2 regions of the Neobacillus sp. NRS-1170 genome follow, and region 2 is predicted to be linked to the other one. Evidence: predicted binding sites of a transcription regulator. Region 2 holds the regulator's gene; the other holds the start of a gene.
The links. Region 2 encodes LexA, which represses DNA repair genes until DNA is damaged. Its sites were predicted from a motif close to CGAACATATGTTCG; they were not measured.
Positions count from the first base shown of each region.

Region 1: parE (DNA topoisomerase IV subunit B) is a predicted target of LexA. The motif match lies at 6,082-6,095, and genes of this name have one in related genera.

Region 1 covers NZ_JBITPF010000056.1:111,662-119,449, forward strand. The annotation lists gene ACIFOT_RS23015 (ABC transporter ATP-binding protein) at 1-946, opposite strand, end outside; gene ACIFOT_RS23020 (MarR family winged helix-turn-helix transcriptional regulator) at 967-1,416, opposite strand; gene parC (DNA topoisomerase IV subunit A) at 1,590-4,028, opposite strand; gene parE (DNA topoisomerase IV subunit B) at 4,025-6,004, opposite strand; gene ACIFOT_RS23035 (CoA-binding protein) at 6,270-6,686, opposite strand; gene ACIFOT_RS23040 (sensor histidine kinase) at 6,771-7,616, opposite strand.
Region 2 covers NZ_JBITPF010000090.1:15,344-23,131, reverse strand. The annotation lists gene ACIFOT_RS29890 (YneB family resolvase-like protein) at 1-166, opposite strand, end outside; gene yneA (cell division suppressor protein YneA) at 172-495, opposite strand; gene lexA (transcriptional repressor LexA) at 655-1,278, shown strand; gene ACIFOT_RS29875 (DUF4257 domain-containing protein) at 1,484-1,771, shown strand; gene glnA (type I glutamate--ammonia ligase) at 2,156-3,490, opposite strand; gene ACIFOT_RS29865 (MerR family transcriptional regulator) at 3,523-3,897, opposite strand; gene ACIFOT_RS29860 (aminotransferase class I/II-fold pyridoxal phosphate-dependent enzyme) at 4,067-5,338, opposite strand; gene hflX (GTPase HflX) at 5,353-6,612, opposite strand; gene ACIFOT_RS29850 (trimeric intracellular cation channel family protein) at 6,791-7,396, shown strand; gene spoVK (stage V sporulation protein K) at 7,428-7,788, opposite strand, start outside.

The sequences.
Region 1 (7,788 bases), on a different contig from region 2:
TATCAGCGGCTGTCTCAAGTACCTCGTTAATTCTAACAGCGGATACGGACGCCCTTGGGATCATAACAAACATCATGGATAACATGATGAACGAGAACATGATTTGCATCGCATATTGGATAAATGCCATCATATCCCCGACCTGCATATGTCCATTGCTAATCCGTATGCCCCCAAACCAAATGATCGCTACGGAAGTAAGATTTAAGACAACCATCATAATCGGCATCATCGACGCCATGATTTTATTGACCTTAATGGCTGTTTGCGTTAAATCCCAGTTGGCTTCGTTAAAGCGGATCTTCTCATGCTGAATTCGGTTAAACGAACGAATGACACGAATTCCCGTTAGATTTTCTCTTAAAACACGATTCAGACTATCAAGCTTTACCTGCATCGCTTTAAAAAGAGGTATACCGGTTTTTGCGATAATCACGATAGCCAAAACGAGTACTGGCAGCGATACTGCAAGAACTAATGTTAATTTGGCATCTTTTGAATAAGCCATTATGATGCCGCCGATACACATCATTGGTGCCATTGCCATCATCCTAAGCATCATCACTAAAACCTGCTGCACTTGTGTAATATCATTGGTAGTTCTTGTGATCAAAGAGGCAGTCCCAAGTTTATCAAACTCATGCAAGGAAAAACCTCCGACATGAGAGAAGATTTTTGTACGAAGTAATTTTCCGAAGCCCGATGCAGCTTTTGCGGAAAAGAAGCTTGCGGTAATGGAACAAACCATCCCTCCTGCAGCAACCAAAAGCATATAACCCCCAATTTTCCAGATGTAGTCTGTATCTCCTTTGACAACACCTTTATCAACAATATCAGACATTAGGGTAGGTAAATAAAGTTCTGATATCGACTGTAGAAGGACTAGACTTAAAACCAAAATAATCGATAATTGAAATGGCTTAAGGAATTTGCTTAATTTCAACAAGGTTCTTCCACTCCCTCCATTTAGCGTTTCAGTTCATAAAAATATTTATGGACTTTGTTTAATAATTCCGCTAGCTTTTCACTGTCCTCTTCGCCCAGATAATCAACTAATCCCAGATATTTTTCAAAAAACGCCTTTCTAGCATTTTCGGTTAATTCTATTCCTTTTGGCGTAAGTTTAATTCTTACAGCACGCCGATCTTCAGGATCGATTGTTCGTTCAACTAAACCTCCTTTATCAAGGTTATTGATGATTTGGGTTACGGTCGGTGGGGTTACCTCTAATATTTGACTAATTTCAGTAACCTTCATTTCTGTTTCTTTCTTATTCGCCCCTTCATAAATAACAGCAAGTACCTTGTACTCGCTCGGATTATATCCGTTTATTTTTTTATCATGCCATCCTGTCTTCCTGAATTGAATAAATGATTTAAGTAGTTTTTGTACAGTGGGATTTTCACGGTCTCCCATAAACACACCTCTATTTTAATTTATATACCTAATAATTAGGTAGCCTAATTATATTCCTCCACAAAGTCATCGTCAATTTTAAAAATTAATTTTTGGATTAAATTTTGATTAGAATTCCTAAGGGCGTTCATGTAAAAAAGACTCCCTTTTTAAAAGAGAGTCTTTCCTTACAATTATTCATTTGAAGTTTCTGGTTTTTCCTCTTTCCAAACGGTTTCCACTTTTCCGTTTTCACCTTCGTCAAGGATAAACGAACCGTTCGAGTAGCGATCACTAAACTTTATATCAGCCGTTTTTAAGGTTTCAATATATCCTTTTTCCGTCTGAATATAAATTTCATCCAGGTCATTTGCTACGACAAATCCCATAATCCGATGCGGATTGGATTTAAGCTCCCTTAGGATTACCACGCCGCGTTTAGCACGAGTCGCTTTATCGAATTCTTTCAATTTCATTCGTTTCACAGAACCGCGTTGTGTTGCGACAACAACAGATTCACTACTGTCAGTGCTAATGATTTTACCGCCAACAACAAAGTCGCCATCCTTAAGGTTAATGCCTTTTACTCCTGCTGCACGCTGACCAACAATACTGATTTCTTCCTCATCAAACCAAAGGGCATAACCATTATGGGTTATGATGAAAATTTCCTTGGCCCCGTCAGTTAAATGGACATCCACTACTTGGTCATTATCCTTCAGATTCACGCCAACAAGCGGTTTTGAGTAACGCTGCGCTTTATAGGCTTTTAGCTCGGTTTTCTTTACCATTCCATTCTTTGTCACAAATACTAAGAAGGCATCTGCTTCAAAATCCTTTACAGGGATCGCCTGAATGATTTCTTCGTCACGATCAATTGGAATAATATTGGCCACATGCTGGCCAAGGTCCTTCCAGCGGATATCAGGAAGCTCATGAACTGGGCTGAATAAATAATTTCCCTTGTTCGTGAATAGGAGCAGGACATCCTTCGTATTCATATCCAGCTGTGCCAGCAGACGATCGGTTTCTTTCATCGCAAAGTCCTGCCCGCCTGATGCTGCATAGGAGCGCTGGCTTGTCCGCTTCACATAACCATCTTTCGTAACAGTCACGATTACATCTTCACTGGCCACCGTCACTTCGAGATTGATTTTAAGCTCTTCAATTTCTGCTTCAATTTTTGAACGACGTTCATCGGCAAAGCGCTTTTTCACATCTTTTAATTCTTTTTTGATAACAGAATGGAGTTTTTTCTCACTCTCAAGGATGCTCGTAAGCTCTTCGATTTTTTTCGCTAATTCTTCCGCTTCATTTCTTAGCGCGGTAATGTCCGTGTTGGTTAAGCGATAAAGCTGTAAAGAAACAATTGCCTCAGCCTGCAGCTCGGTAAAGCCGTACTTGGCGATTAAATTGTCTTTTGCATCCCGTTTATCCTTCGATGCTCGGATGGTCGCAATTACTTCATCAAGAATCGATAATGCTTTCATTAAGCCTTCGACAATATGCTGGCGTTCCTTGGCTTTATTAAGGTCGAATTGTGTTCTTCTTGTCACAACTTCCTTTTGATGTTCGATATAAGCATCTAATAATTCTCGAAGACCCATTAATTTTGGACGCTTATTATGAATAGCTACCATATTAAAATTATATGTCACTTGAAGATCACTATTTTTATATAAGTAGTTTAAGACACCTTCAGCATCTACATCTTTTTTTAACTCAATGACAATTCTAAGGCCAGTTCGGTCTGTTTCATCACGGACCTCTGATATTCCTTCCACTTTCCGGTCCAGACGAAATTCATCCATTTTTTTGACGAGATTTGCTTTATTCACTTCATAAGGAATTTCAGTGATCACGATTTGCTGTTTTCCGCCGCGTACCTCTTCAATTTCTGCTTTGCTGCGGACGATAATTTTGCCTTTACCAGTTTCATAGGCTTTTTTAATTCCATTTATCCCTTGGATAATGCCGCCTGTAGGGAAATCTGGACCTTTAACAATCGTCATAAGTTCATCAACAGAAGCATCCGGTTTATCCATTCTCATGATGACCCCATCAATGACCTCACCCAGATGGTGTGGAGGAATATCCGTTGCATAACCAGCAGAAATCCCGGTTGACCCGTTAACAAGAAGGTTCGGGAACATCGCTGGTAAAACAGTTGGTTCCTTTGACGTATCATCGAAGTTTGGAATAAAATCTACCGTTTGCTTATCGATATCACGTAATAACTCAGAGGCAATTGCCGATAGACGGGCTTCAGTGTAACGCATCGCAGCAGGCGGGTCACCGTCGACGCTTCCGTTGTTTCCATGCATTTGGACAAGAACATTTCTGACCTTCCAATCCTGACTCATACGTACCATCGCATCATAAACGGAGGTATCACCGTGAGGGTGGTAATTACCGATTACGTTACCAACGGTTTTTGCTGATTTACGGAAGCCTTTTTCATGGGTGTTTCCTTCAACATGCATCGCGTATAAAATCCTTCGCTGTACGGGTTTTAAACCGTCTCTAGCATCCGGGAGGGCACGTTCCTGAATAATATACTTACTATATCTTCCGAAACGATCGCCTAGTACATCCTCAAGAGGTAAGTCGCGGAATTTTTCGTTTGCACTCATCCTTCAGCACCCTCCTCAACAACTGTGATATTTTCATTTTCTAAAATAGATTCATCTTCTTCCATTCCAAATGCCACATTACTTTCTATCCATTTGCGGCGGGGTTCTACTTTATCACCCATAAGAGTGGTAACCCTGCGTTCTGCTCTGGCAGCATCGTCAATTTTAACGCGAATAAGGGTACGTGTTTCTGGATCCATCGTCGTTTCCCATAGCTGGTCTGCATTCATCTCACCAAGCCCCTTATAGCGCTGTATCATATAGCCTCTGCCAACCTTTTTCATGGCATCCTGCAATTCATCTTCATTCCAGGCGTACTCGATGATTTCTTTTTTGCCAGTTCCTTTACTCACCTTATAAAGAGGAGGCAGGGCAATAAACACTTTTCCTGCTTCCACAAGCGCTCTCATATAGCGGTAGAAGAATGTTAACAGTAGGACTTGAATATGAGCACCGTCTGTATCAGCATCGGTCATAATGATAATTTTATCGTAATTAATATCTTCCACATTGAAATCAGACCCTACACCGCCGCCAATTGCATGAATGATGGTATTGATTTCTTCGTTTTTAAAGATATCCGCCAGTTTCGCTTTTTCTGTATTAATAACTTTACCTCTTAAAGGGAGTACTGCTTGAAAACGACGGTCACGGCCTTGTTTGGCAGATCCGCCTGCTGAGTCACCCTCTACAAGATAAAGCTCATTTTTTTGCGGGTTGCGTGACTGAGCTGGTGTCAATTTACCAGATAATACGGCTTCTGAACGCTTCCGCTTTTTGCCGCTTCTTGCATCCTCGCGGGCCTTTCTCGCTGCTTCACGTGCTTGATAGGCTTTAATCGCTTTTTTGACAAGGAGAGAGCTTATATCTGGATTTTCCTCTAACAGGTAGGAAAGCTGCTCCGAAACAACCGCATCTACTGCAGACCGGGCTTCGCTCGTACCCAATTTCCCTTTTGTTTGCCCCTCAAATTGGAGCAGTTCTTCAGGAATCCTAACTGAGACAATGGCAGATAATCCTTCACGAATATCGGAACCGTCCAGGTTTTTATCCTTTTCTTTCAACAATCCCACCTTACGGGCATAATCGTTGAACACCCTTGTCATCGCAGTTTTAGCACCTGCTTCATGTGTCCCGCCATCCTTCGTGCGGACATTATTGACGAAAGATAAAACATTTTCCGAGTAGCCGTCGTTAAATTGGAAGGCAAATTCAACTTCTATGCCATTTTGTGTGCCATCAAAGCTGGCGACAGGATGAAGAACATCCTTTTCTTCATTTAAATACTCAACAAAGGCTTCGATTCCATTAACGTAGTGAAATACTTCATGTAGATTATTACGTTCATCAAGGATTTCAATTTTGAGTCCCTTCAACAAGAACGCTGATTCTCTTAACCTCTCACATAAAGTTTCAAAATTATAGGTTGTCGTCGAAAAAATCGTTGGATCCGGCTTAAAATGAATCGTAGTTCCCGTTTGATTGGTTTTACCGATTTTTTCGAGTGTTGTGATTGGCTTCCCGCCATGTTCGAATTGTTGTTCATAGACAAAACCGTCTCTCTTTATAGTTACGGTTAACCACTCCGATAATGCGTTGACGACTGATGCACCAACACCGTGCAAACCGCCGCTAGTCTTATAACCGCCCTGGCCAAATTTTCCCCCTGCATGGAGAACAGTTAAGATGACCTCTGGAGTCGGTTTCCCCATTTTATGCATCCCGGTAGGCATACCGCGACCTTTATCAATTACGCTTATTGAATTGTCTTTGTGTATTTTTACAATGATGTGATCACCAAATCCGCCAAGCGCTTCATCGACTGAATTGTCCACGATCTCGTAGACGAGATGGTGAAGTCCGCGTGAATCGGTGCTTCCAATGTACATTCCTGGACGCTTTCTAACGGCTTCTAAACCTTCCAGTACCTGTATGGCGTCATCATTATAATCAAATGCTTGCTGATTTCTTGCCACTAAAATACCCCTTTCATACCCTACAAAAAGAAACAAATAATAAAAAGTGAATTCATTCTATATGAAAAATAATAATTAGAACGAGTGTTTGCTACATAATTTTACCACAAGTTCATGCGGCGTCTATGCTTTATTTTAGCGATTTATTTCGATTTGGCAAATAAGTATTTTAAAACTACATATTTTTGTCATCTGATTTTGGTGCATATTTGGTCAAAAAAAAGTAAAAAGCCGCATATTTTATCAGCAGCTTTTTGGTAAAAATTTAGTATTTTGTTAGTGCATGCTCAACTTTAATACACCGGTCCATAATAACCGTGTAACCTTTAGACTTTAGGAATTCATAGGCTTCTTCATTGACAAGCCCCTGCTGGGCCCAAAAAACTGGGGCACCCATTCCATCGAATTCCTTCGCTACATCAAACAACTGTTCGGAGCGGCGGAACACATTTACAATGTCAACTGGACCTTCGACATCCTTCAATGACGCCTCAGCCTTAACACCGAGTGCCTCATCGATAGTAGGGTTGACGGGAATGATTTCATAGCCAGCTTTCTGCATAGCAGCTGAAACTTGATAAGAAGTACGTTCTGGATTATTACTTAATCCTACGACAGCAATTCTTTTTGCCTTTTTTAATATATCCTTGATTTCATCACGGCTTGGATTTTCAATCGCCATTCTGATCCACTCCTAAATATATTTTCCTTTTAGTTTACCTTTTTCTATCAAAAAAACATAATAAACTGTTCTAAAAGGAAAAACTTAATCGGAGGGAGTGTTATCAGAAACAGATACCTTTGGCAGTAATAAACTGAATCGGGCACCATGGCCGGTATTTACTACCGTGATAGAGCCATTCATTTTCTCGATGATCAGTTTTGACATATGTAATCCGAGGCCTGTGCCTTGCGGGCGCGTTGTAAAATATGGCTCAAATACTTTATGGATTTGTGCTGGGTCTATTCCACCGGCATTATCGACGAATTCAGCTTTTATGATGTTATCGGTTTCCGTTAATTTAATGATGATTTTTCGATTAGGAATTTCCTTATGTACAAAGGCGTCTCGTGCGTTTGTTAAGATATTAAGCACCACCTGGCTGTATTCATTGGGTACTCCATATGCCATTTGCTGACCCCTGTATTCAAATTGAACCACAATCCCATGGTTTTGAAGGCTTAAAGAAAAAATAGACAAAGCCTCTTCAATGGAATCACCAACAGAAAAGGTGGTTTTTTCTTTGTTAAATTTATAAAATTTCCGAAAATCATTAATTGTCTCTGACATCTGTGTGATCTGACTCATGCTGTCCCTAGTGAATCGATCTAAGTATTTGTCGTTAATTTCCCCATATACCAGGGCATCCTTTAAATCATGGATTAAGAGGGTTAAACTGTTTAAAGGCAGCCGCCATTGGTGACCAATGCTAGCTAACATTTCCCCCATTGCAGCAAGGCGCGATTGCTGAATTAACAGATTTTCTTTATGTTTGTTTTCTGCGGCAATCTCATCAATCCGTTTCTCTAAATATCGATTTAATTTAATGGTTTCTTCATATTTTTCTAACAATGCATGGTAACTTAAATCATTATCCATTTGCATGTTCATCACCCTCACTCCCTTAAATATATTATTGGAATATAAAGATAAACCGACCATTTTTTGTTCGATCTGGCCGGAAATTCTTCGTTATATATGGTTGTATATCTAAATTATATTGGGCGTATCCATGGCTTTCAACGGATTAATAAATCGTTAGAAAATTCTCCATATTTTTGTA
Region 2 (7,788 bases):
TACCATCTCTTTCAAAGTCATATCCGCTTGCCTGTTCTTTAATAATTGAATCAATTTCAAAATGATGCTGTTTTGCAAGTTGAATTAGTTCTTCTTCCTGACGCTGTAAAGAGGTTTCCTGCGTTTCCTTATTTGTGCTAACCCGGCAGTATATGATTGCATTCATACCATTTATTCCTCAATGGCACTTGCAAATTGTGTTGTATCTAGAGCTTCATTGCTAACTGGGATCATGATTTTATCGCCAGGGAAAATTTGATCACCCACATTTATATTGTGCTTCTTCACCCAGCTGACAAACTCTTTATTGGATAGGGAATGCTGGCCGGCATATTGATTGGATAGCTCCCAGAGTGAATCCCCTTCAGAAACAGTTACTTTTATAAATTTATCTTTTTCATTGGCATTTGACTGAATAGATAAAATTAAGGCAAATGAACAGCTTATAAACATTAGAATAATAACAAATGAGTATTGGTTCCAAATCTTTTTCATGATAAACACCTCTTAATAGAATATACGTTCGCTTTTGATAGTTTCATTATAATTCGAACGTTTGTTTGTTGTCAACCACTTATTCGAACTTATGTTTGTATAAAATGAGCGAACATGATATAATTAAGACAACATTAACCAGGCGAGGTGCATTTTATCATGGTAAAAATATCAAAACGGCAGCAGGATATCCTGGATTTCATAAAAGGTGAGGTTAAGAGCAAGGGCTATCCTCCATCCGTACGCGAAATTGGCGAAGCGGTTGGACTTGCATCCAGCTCCACTGTACATGGCCATTTAGCTAGATTAGAAAGTAAAGGTCTTATTAGACGGGATCCAACAAAACCAAGAGCAATCGAAATTTTGGAAGTAGATGAACTTGCTCATATCCCAAGAAACAATGTTGTCAATGTTCCAGTGGTTGGTAAGGTAACAGCGGGATTACCTATTACTGCTATTGAAAACGTAGAAGAATATTTTCCACTTCCTGAAAGGCTTGCGCCTGCTGATGAACACGTATTTATGCTAGAAATCATGGGTGAAAGTATGATAGAGGCTGGAATTCTTGATGGGGACTATGTAATCGTAAAACAGCAGCAAACAGCGAATAATGGGGATATTGTTGTCGCGATGACAGAAGATGATGAAGCAACGTGTAAGAGATTTTTTAAAGAAAAAGATTTCATCCGTTTGCAGCCAGAAAATTCAACCATGGATCCTATCATTTTACGAAATGTTTCTATTCTTGGAAAAGTTATCGGAGTATATAGACATATTCATTAATAAAGAGTCGGCTTTCATTTGCCGGCTCTTGTTTTATCAATACTGATATTGGGAAAATTTTTGATAAATAATTTAAATGATTCTTGTATTTGGAAAATTCAGTATTTTTTCCCATGCTCAAGAGTTTCCAAGTTTAGTATAATGGTAATACACCAAGATTTACCTTAGGTCCAAAAAATTCAGGCTTAAGGAGAGTGAGAAAGAAGTGTTCATTGACATTATTTTCTCGTTAGTGATTGGTGGGACGGTTGGGATTATTGGACATGTTCGTAAGCATGGCAAAATTATTATGCCTCGGAAAACAAAAAAGTTCCTTTATCTCGGTTTTCTAGAAGAAATGCTTCTAGGTGCAGTTGCAGCCCTTCTTCTTGTTTTGTATACAGCTCCAAATTCCTATGTTGAGAATATTATTTTTTCGCTAGTTGCCGGGATTGCTGGTGATGCAGCACTCTCGGGTTTTAAATTGATCAAACAGAACAGTGATGAGAAATAAAATTTGGTACAAACCAGCATCTGGATTATGGATGCTGTTTTTTTGTTTAAGGAATGATCTTGTTTTTTTGTTTAAGGAATGATCTTGTTTTTTTGTTTCGACGGTTGATTGACCACAATGCGGGAAAAAATGCATCGAGGGTAAATGATTTAGTAGTTCATTGACCGACTTACATGAAAATGTGTCTCTTCGATAAATGAAAGAGCCTTTCATTGCCCAAAGTGAATGAAATAGAGCTTCCAGGGTAAATGAAATGGCTGTTCATTGACCAAAATCCAAGAATCTGTGCTTCCACAGTAAATGAAACTCACTTCCCGAACGAAGTTATCTTTTTCATCAAATAAAAAAGTCTTGACGCTATAAAAGCGGCAAGACTTTCCAATCTTAATACATTGACATATACTGATCGCGTTCCCATTGGTGAACGACGGTACGGAACATATCCCATTCGATCTCTTTTGCTTCTACAAAGTGTTCTAAGATGTGCTCGCCAAGACCAGCTACAATCACTTCGTCTGATTTTAATTGGTCTAAAGCTTGAGCTAGAGTTGCAGGCAGATCGATGATGCCTTCTTCTAGTCTTTCTTCCCTGCTCATTACATAAATGTTGCGGTCTACTGGTGCTGGAGGAGTTAAGTTATTTTTAATTCCGTCAAGACCTGCTTTTAATAGAACAGCCATAGCAAGGTATGGGTTAGCAGCTGGGTCTACGCTACGTACTTCAACACGAGTGCTTAGTCCGCGAGATGCAGGGATACGGATTAGTGGTGAACGGTTTCTTGCAGACCATGCTACATAACATGGTGCTTCATAGCCAGGAACTAGACGCTTATAAGAGTTTACAGTTGGGTTAGTAACCGCTGTAAAGTTAGGAGCGTGCTTTAGGATACCTGCGATGAATTGGCGTGCAGTGTCGCTCATTTCAAGATCGCCAGTTGGCTCATAGAATGCATTTTTGCCATCTTTGAATAAAGAAAGGTTGCAGTGCATTCCAGATCCGTTTACACCGAATAATGGTTTTGGCATGAATGTTGCGTGTAAGCCGTGCTTACGAGCGATTGTTTTAACAACAAGCTTGAAAGTTTGAATTTGGTCACAAGCTGTTAAAGCATCCGCATATTTGAAGTCGATTTCGTGCTGACCAGGTGCCACTTCGTGGTGGGAAGCTTCAATTTCAAAGCCCATTTCTTCTAGCTCAAGAACGATATCGCGACGGCAGTTTTCCCCTAAATCTGTTGGAGCAAGGTCAAAGTAACCGCCTTGGTCGTTCAATTCTAGTGTTGGCTCACCTTTTTGGTCTAATTTGAATAAGAAGAATTCTGGCTCAGGTCCAAGGTTAAAGTTTGTGAAACCAAGGTCTTCCATTTCCTTTAACACTCTTCTTAAGTTATTACGAGGGTCACCTTCAAAAGGTTTTCCTTCTGGAGTGTAGATATCACAGATTAAACGGGCAACTTTTCCTTTTTCAGCTGTCCAAGGGAATACTACCCATGTGCTTAAATCTGGATATAGATACATATCAGACTCTTCAATACGAACAAATCCTTCGATTGAAGATCCGTCGAACATCATTTTGTTATCAAGTGCTTTTTCTAATTGACTAATAGGAATCTCAACGTTTTTAATTGTTCCTAAAATGTCAGTGAATTGCAGACGAATAAATTTAACATTTTCTTCTTTTGCAAGACGTTGAATATCTTCTCTTGAATACTTTGGCATTTTTCAATCCCCCTAAATTTTCATAAAAAATTTTAATGGAAAAAGCGTGACATATCACCTTGACGAAGTGAGGAACGATTTAATCTATTTGAATGAATCAATTCGTTTCGCAGCAATTTTCTTAATTGATCATCTGTTAACTCACGCTTTGCCTTTTCGGCATGCTGCTCAAGAACATTGGCTTGTTCTTGTTTGACCAAGAAAAGCTGTTTGATTCCTGCCATATTGACCCCTTGATCAATTAAATCTTTCACTTCTAAAAGCCTATCAATATCATTTAAGCTAAATAGCCGTCTGTTCCCCTCAGTTCTTGCTGGAGAAATCAATTGGTGTTCTTCATAATAACGGATTTGTCTTGCAGTCAGCTCTGTTAGCTGCATGACAGTTCCGATGGGAAACAGCGGCATGGAACGGCGAATTTCCTTTCCACTCACCAAATTTCTCCTCCCTTACTTTCTATCATATTGTTATTATATTTGACGTCAGATAATATGTCAATCTTATGTAAGAAAATCTAACATGGATTTTTTATGTAAAAAGGACGGCATGTAAAGTCTGTCCTTCCTGTATATTTTCCTACTTTAGTTCAATTAATCCTTTTTCGATTAATTGATCAATAGCTAAACATACGGCCATTTTTACATGGGCATAGGTTAAACCGCCCTGAACATAGGCTACATACGGCGGTCTGATCGGGCCGTCTGCTGTCAGTTCAATGCTTGCCCCTTGGATGAAGGTTCCCGCAGCCATAATCACATCATCTTCATACCCAGGCATATAGCTTGGATGTGCGGTAACGTATGAATTAATCGGGGAGGCAAATTGAATAGCCTGGCAAAATGCGACCATTTTATCGCGATCATCAAATTGGACTGATTGAATTAAATCTGTCCGGCTCGCATCCCACTTCGGCGATGAATTCATTCCCAATTTTTCAAGCGTGGCAGCTGTAAAAACGGCTCCCTTTAGTGCTTGAGCCACAACGTGAGGGGCCAGAAAGAACCCCTGGTACATTTCCTGCAGACTATAAAGAGAAGCCCCTGCTTCTGCTCCAATCCCAGGGGATGTCATCCGATAGGAGCATGCCTCGACCCACTTCTTCCTGCCAACAATGTATCCTCCCGTTTTCACGATGCCGCCGCCAGGATTTTTAATTAGAGAACCGGCCATCAGATCTGCCCCAACATGGCAAGGTTCCAACTCTTCAACAAATTCGCCGTAACAATTATCAACAAACACCACGACGTCCTGTTTGACTTCCTTTACAAACGAAATCATCTCACCTATCTCAGCCACTGTGTATGACGGCCTTGTCGCATAGCCTTTGGAGCGTTGAATCCCAATCATTTTAGTGTTCGGTTTGATTTTCTTGGCCACTTCATCCCAATCAATCCCGCCTTCATTGGTCAAGGAAACACTATCATATGAAATGCCAAATTCCTTTAAGGAACCGACACCATTTCCGCGAATCCCTACGATTTCTTCAAGCGTATCATATGGTTTACCTGTGATATATAGAAGTTCATCACCAGGGCGAAGGACTCCAAATAACGCAATCGATATCGCATGGGTTCCGGAAATGATTTGCGGACGGACAAGACCTGCTTCACCGCCAAACACATCCGCGTAAATGGATTCCAAAGTATCTCTGCCAATATCATCGTACCCATATCCGGTTGACGGGATAAAATGCGAGTCACTTACCCTGTGTTTTTGATAGCTTTTTAGAACGCGAAATTGATTGGTTTCCGCTCTTTCGTCGATTTTTTTGTGTACCCCAGCGATTTGCTGTTCCACTTTTTGGACAAGCGGTTGAAGCTTTTCCCCATTTGTTAACTGTTGAAACATGGTGTAACTCCTATCTACATTTTATATTTCTGTAACTGTCCTGTTATTTGATGGTCTTTTAATGTATAGCCCTTGCATCGATACAACTGGTCTTCTTCATCAAAGGACAACTCTTTTAGAATCGTCTCATTTTTTAGTTGTGAAAGAAGCTTTCCTTCTGTTGAAGGAACCTTCACCTCATAAGCATCCATCATTTCTATGACGTTCTTTTCCATTTTCACTTTTAGGGCAAGGCGGTCTTCTTTATTAAATGCACTAATAAAAGCCGTCGGTGTGTCGGCAGTCGGAACAAAATCCGGATGCTGAATATCTTTTTTATTGTATACCGTTAATTGCGGGATATCTTTTACATCTAGTTCCTCGAGCAGCTTATTAACCGTTTTTTCGTGATGAAAATAATCCTGATTCGACATATCCACAACATGAAGAAGCAAATCCGCTTCTCTTACTTCTTCAAGTGTCGAGCGAAAAGCAGCAATTAGCGCTGTAGGCAAATCCTGAATAAATCCAACCGTATCGGTAATTAAGGCTAAAAAACCACTTGGTAAAATTAATTTTCGGGTCATTGGATCAAGAGTGGCAAATAGTTGATTTTCCTCATACGACTCCGCTTCAGACAGACGATTAAACAACGTTGATTTTCCAGCATTGGTGTAGCCGACAATCGCTACTTGAAATGCCTTGTTTTTCTTTCTCCGTTCCCGATATCGGTCCCGGTGCTGGACGATGACAGCGAGCTGCGTTTTAATATCATCGATTCGGCGGCGGATGTGCCGGCGGTCGGATTCTAATTTGGTTTCCCCTGGTCCTCTAGTTCCGATACCTGCCCCAAGCCTTGATAACGCGGTTCCCTGTCCTGCTAAACGGGGAAGTATGTATTGAAGCTGTGCAAGCTCCACCTGTAGTTTTCCTTCTTTGGATCGTGCTCGTTGAGCAAAAATGTCTAATATAAGCTGCGTCCGGTCGATAATTCTGGCATTTATTTCAGAGCCGAGATTCCGCTTTTGACTCGGGGATAACTCGTCATTGAATATCACTATATCTGCTTCTAGCTCTTCCACTAAACCGACAATCTCTTCCACTTTTCCCTTGCCGATATAGGTTGCCGAGTGAAGACGATCTCTTTTTTGCACAACAGACATTAATACTTCACCCTGAGCTGTTTCTGTTAATGATGCTAACTCTTCCATCGAATATTGAAAACGTAAATCATCATCAGCCATTGTTTGACAGCCGACCAGAATGGCTTTTTCTTTCGTATCTTTTTGTTCCAATAAACATCCTTCCCTTCACAAAAAGTTCTACCTCTCATCATAACAAAAAAACTTTTTAATCTCTATTTTTCCCTATACCAACCTTATTAAAAATATTTGTTGTATTTTTCTTTTTCCGTGGTAAAATTTTATTATTTGTTAGAAATAATTATGAAGACAACAAGGGGAAAATGAAACAATGACATGGGAAGTATTAAGTATGATTGGCACGATTGCCTTTGCGGTCAGCGGCGCAATTGTGGCAATGGAAGAGGAATATGATATTTTAGGAGTTTATATATTAGGAATTGTAACAGCCTTTGGCGGCGGGGCCATTCGAAACCTTTTGATCGGTGTACCCGTTTCGGCATTATGGGAGCAGGGCTTATTTTTTCAAATTGCCTTATTATCTATTACAGCGGTGTTCTTATTTCCAGCTAATCTCCTTAAGCATTGGCAAAAATGGGGGAACCTGTTTGATGCTATCGGCTTATCCGCCTTTGCCATTCAAGGTGCGATATACGCGTCAAATATGAATCATCCGCTAAGTGCCGTTATTGTCGCTGCGGTGCTAACAGGAATCGGTGGCGGAATTATTCGTGACTTATTAGCCGGTCGAAAACCAATTGTCCTAAGATCAGAGATTTATGCGGTTTGGGCGATTCTAGCAGGCGTGATTATTGGACTTAAAATTGCTTCAAGCTCATGGGAATTATATACACTATTTATCCTGGTAACTGTATTGCGCGTTCTTTCCTACACCTTCGATTGGAAACTGCCAATACGGAGGCTGGGAGCGCATTAAAAAAATCGACGGTGTCTGACCGTCGATTTTTTTAATCTTCTTCAAACACCAAATCATTGCTACGTAATGTCATCAATTCATGCCTGTCGTAGCTATTCAGCATTAAAAGCCTCATCGCCTGAGCACGAATCGATTTTTCAATAATATTGCGGACATATCGGCCATTTGAAAAACTGCTCGGACTTAAAACTGCCTTTACCCAGATTAAATGGTCTTTTAACTTTTTTTCAGCCTCATGACTAAAAGTGTATTCTCTTTCCACAATCATCCTGCCCGCAATTTCCATCAGCTGCTCAATATTATAATCCGGAAAATCAATGACCAATGGGAACCGTGAATGGAGACCGGGATTTAACGTTAGAAAATAGTCCATTTCTTGCGAATATCCCGCA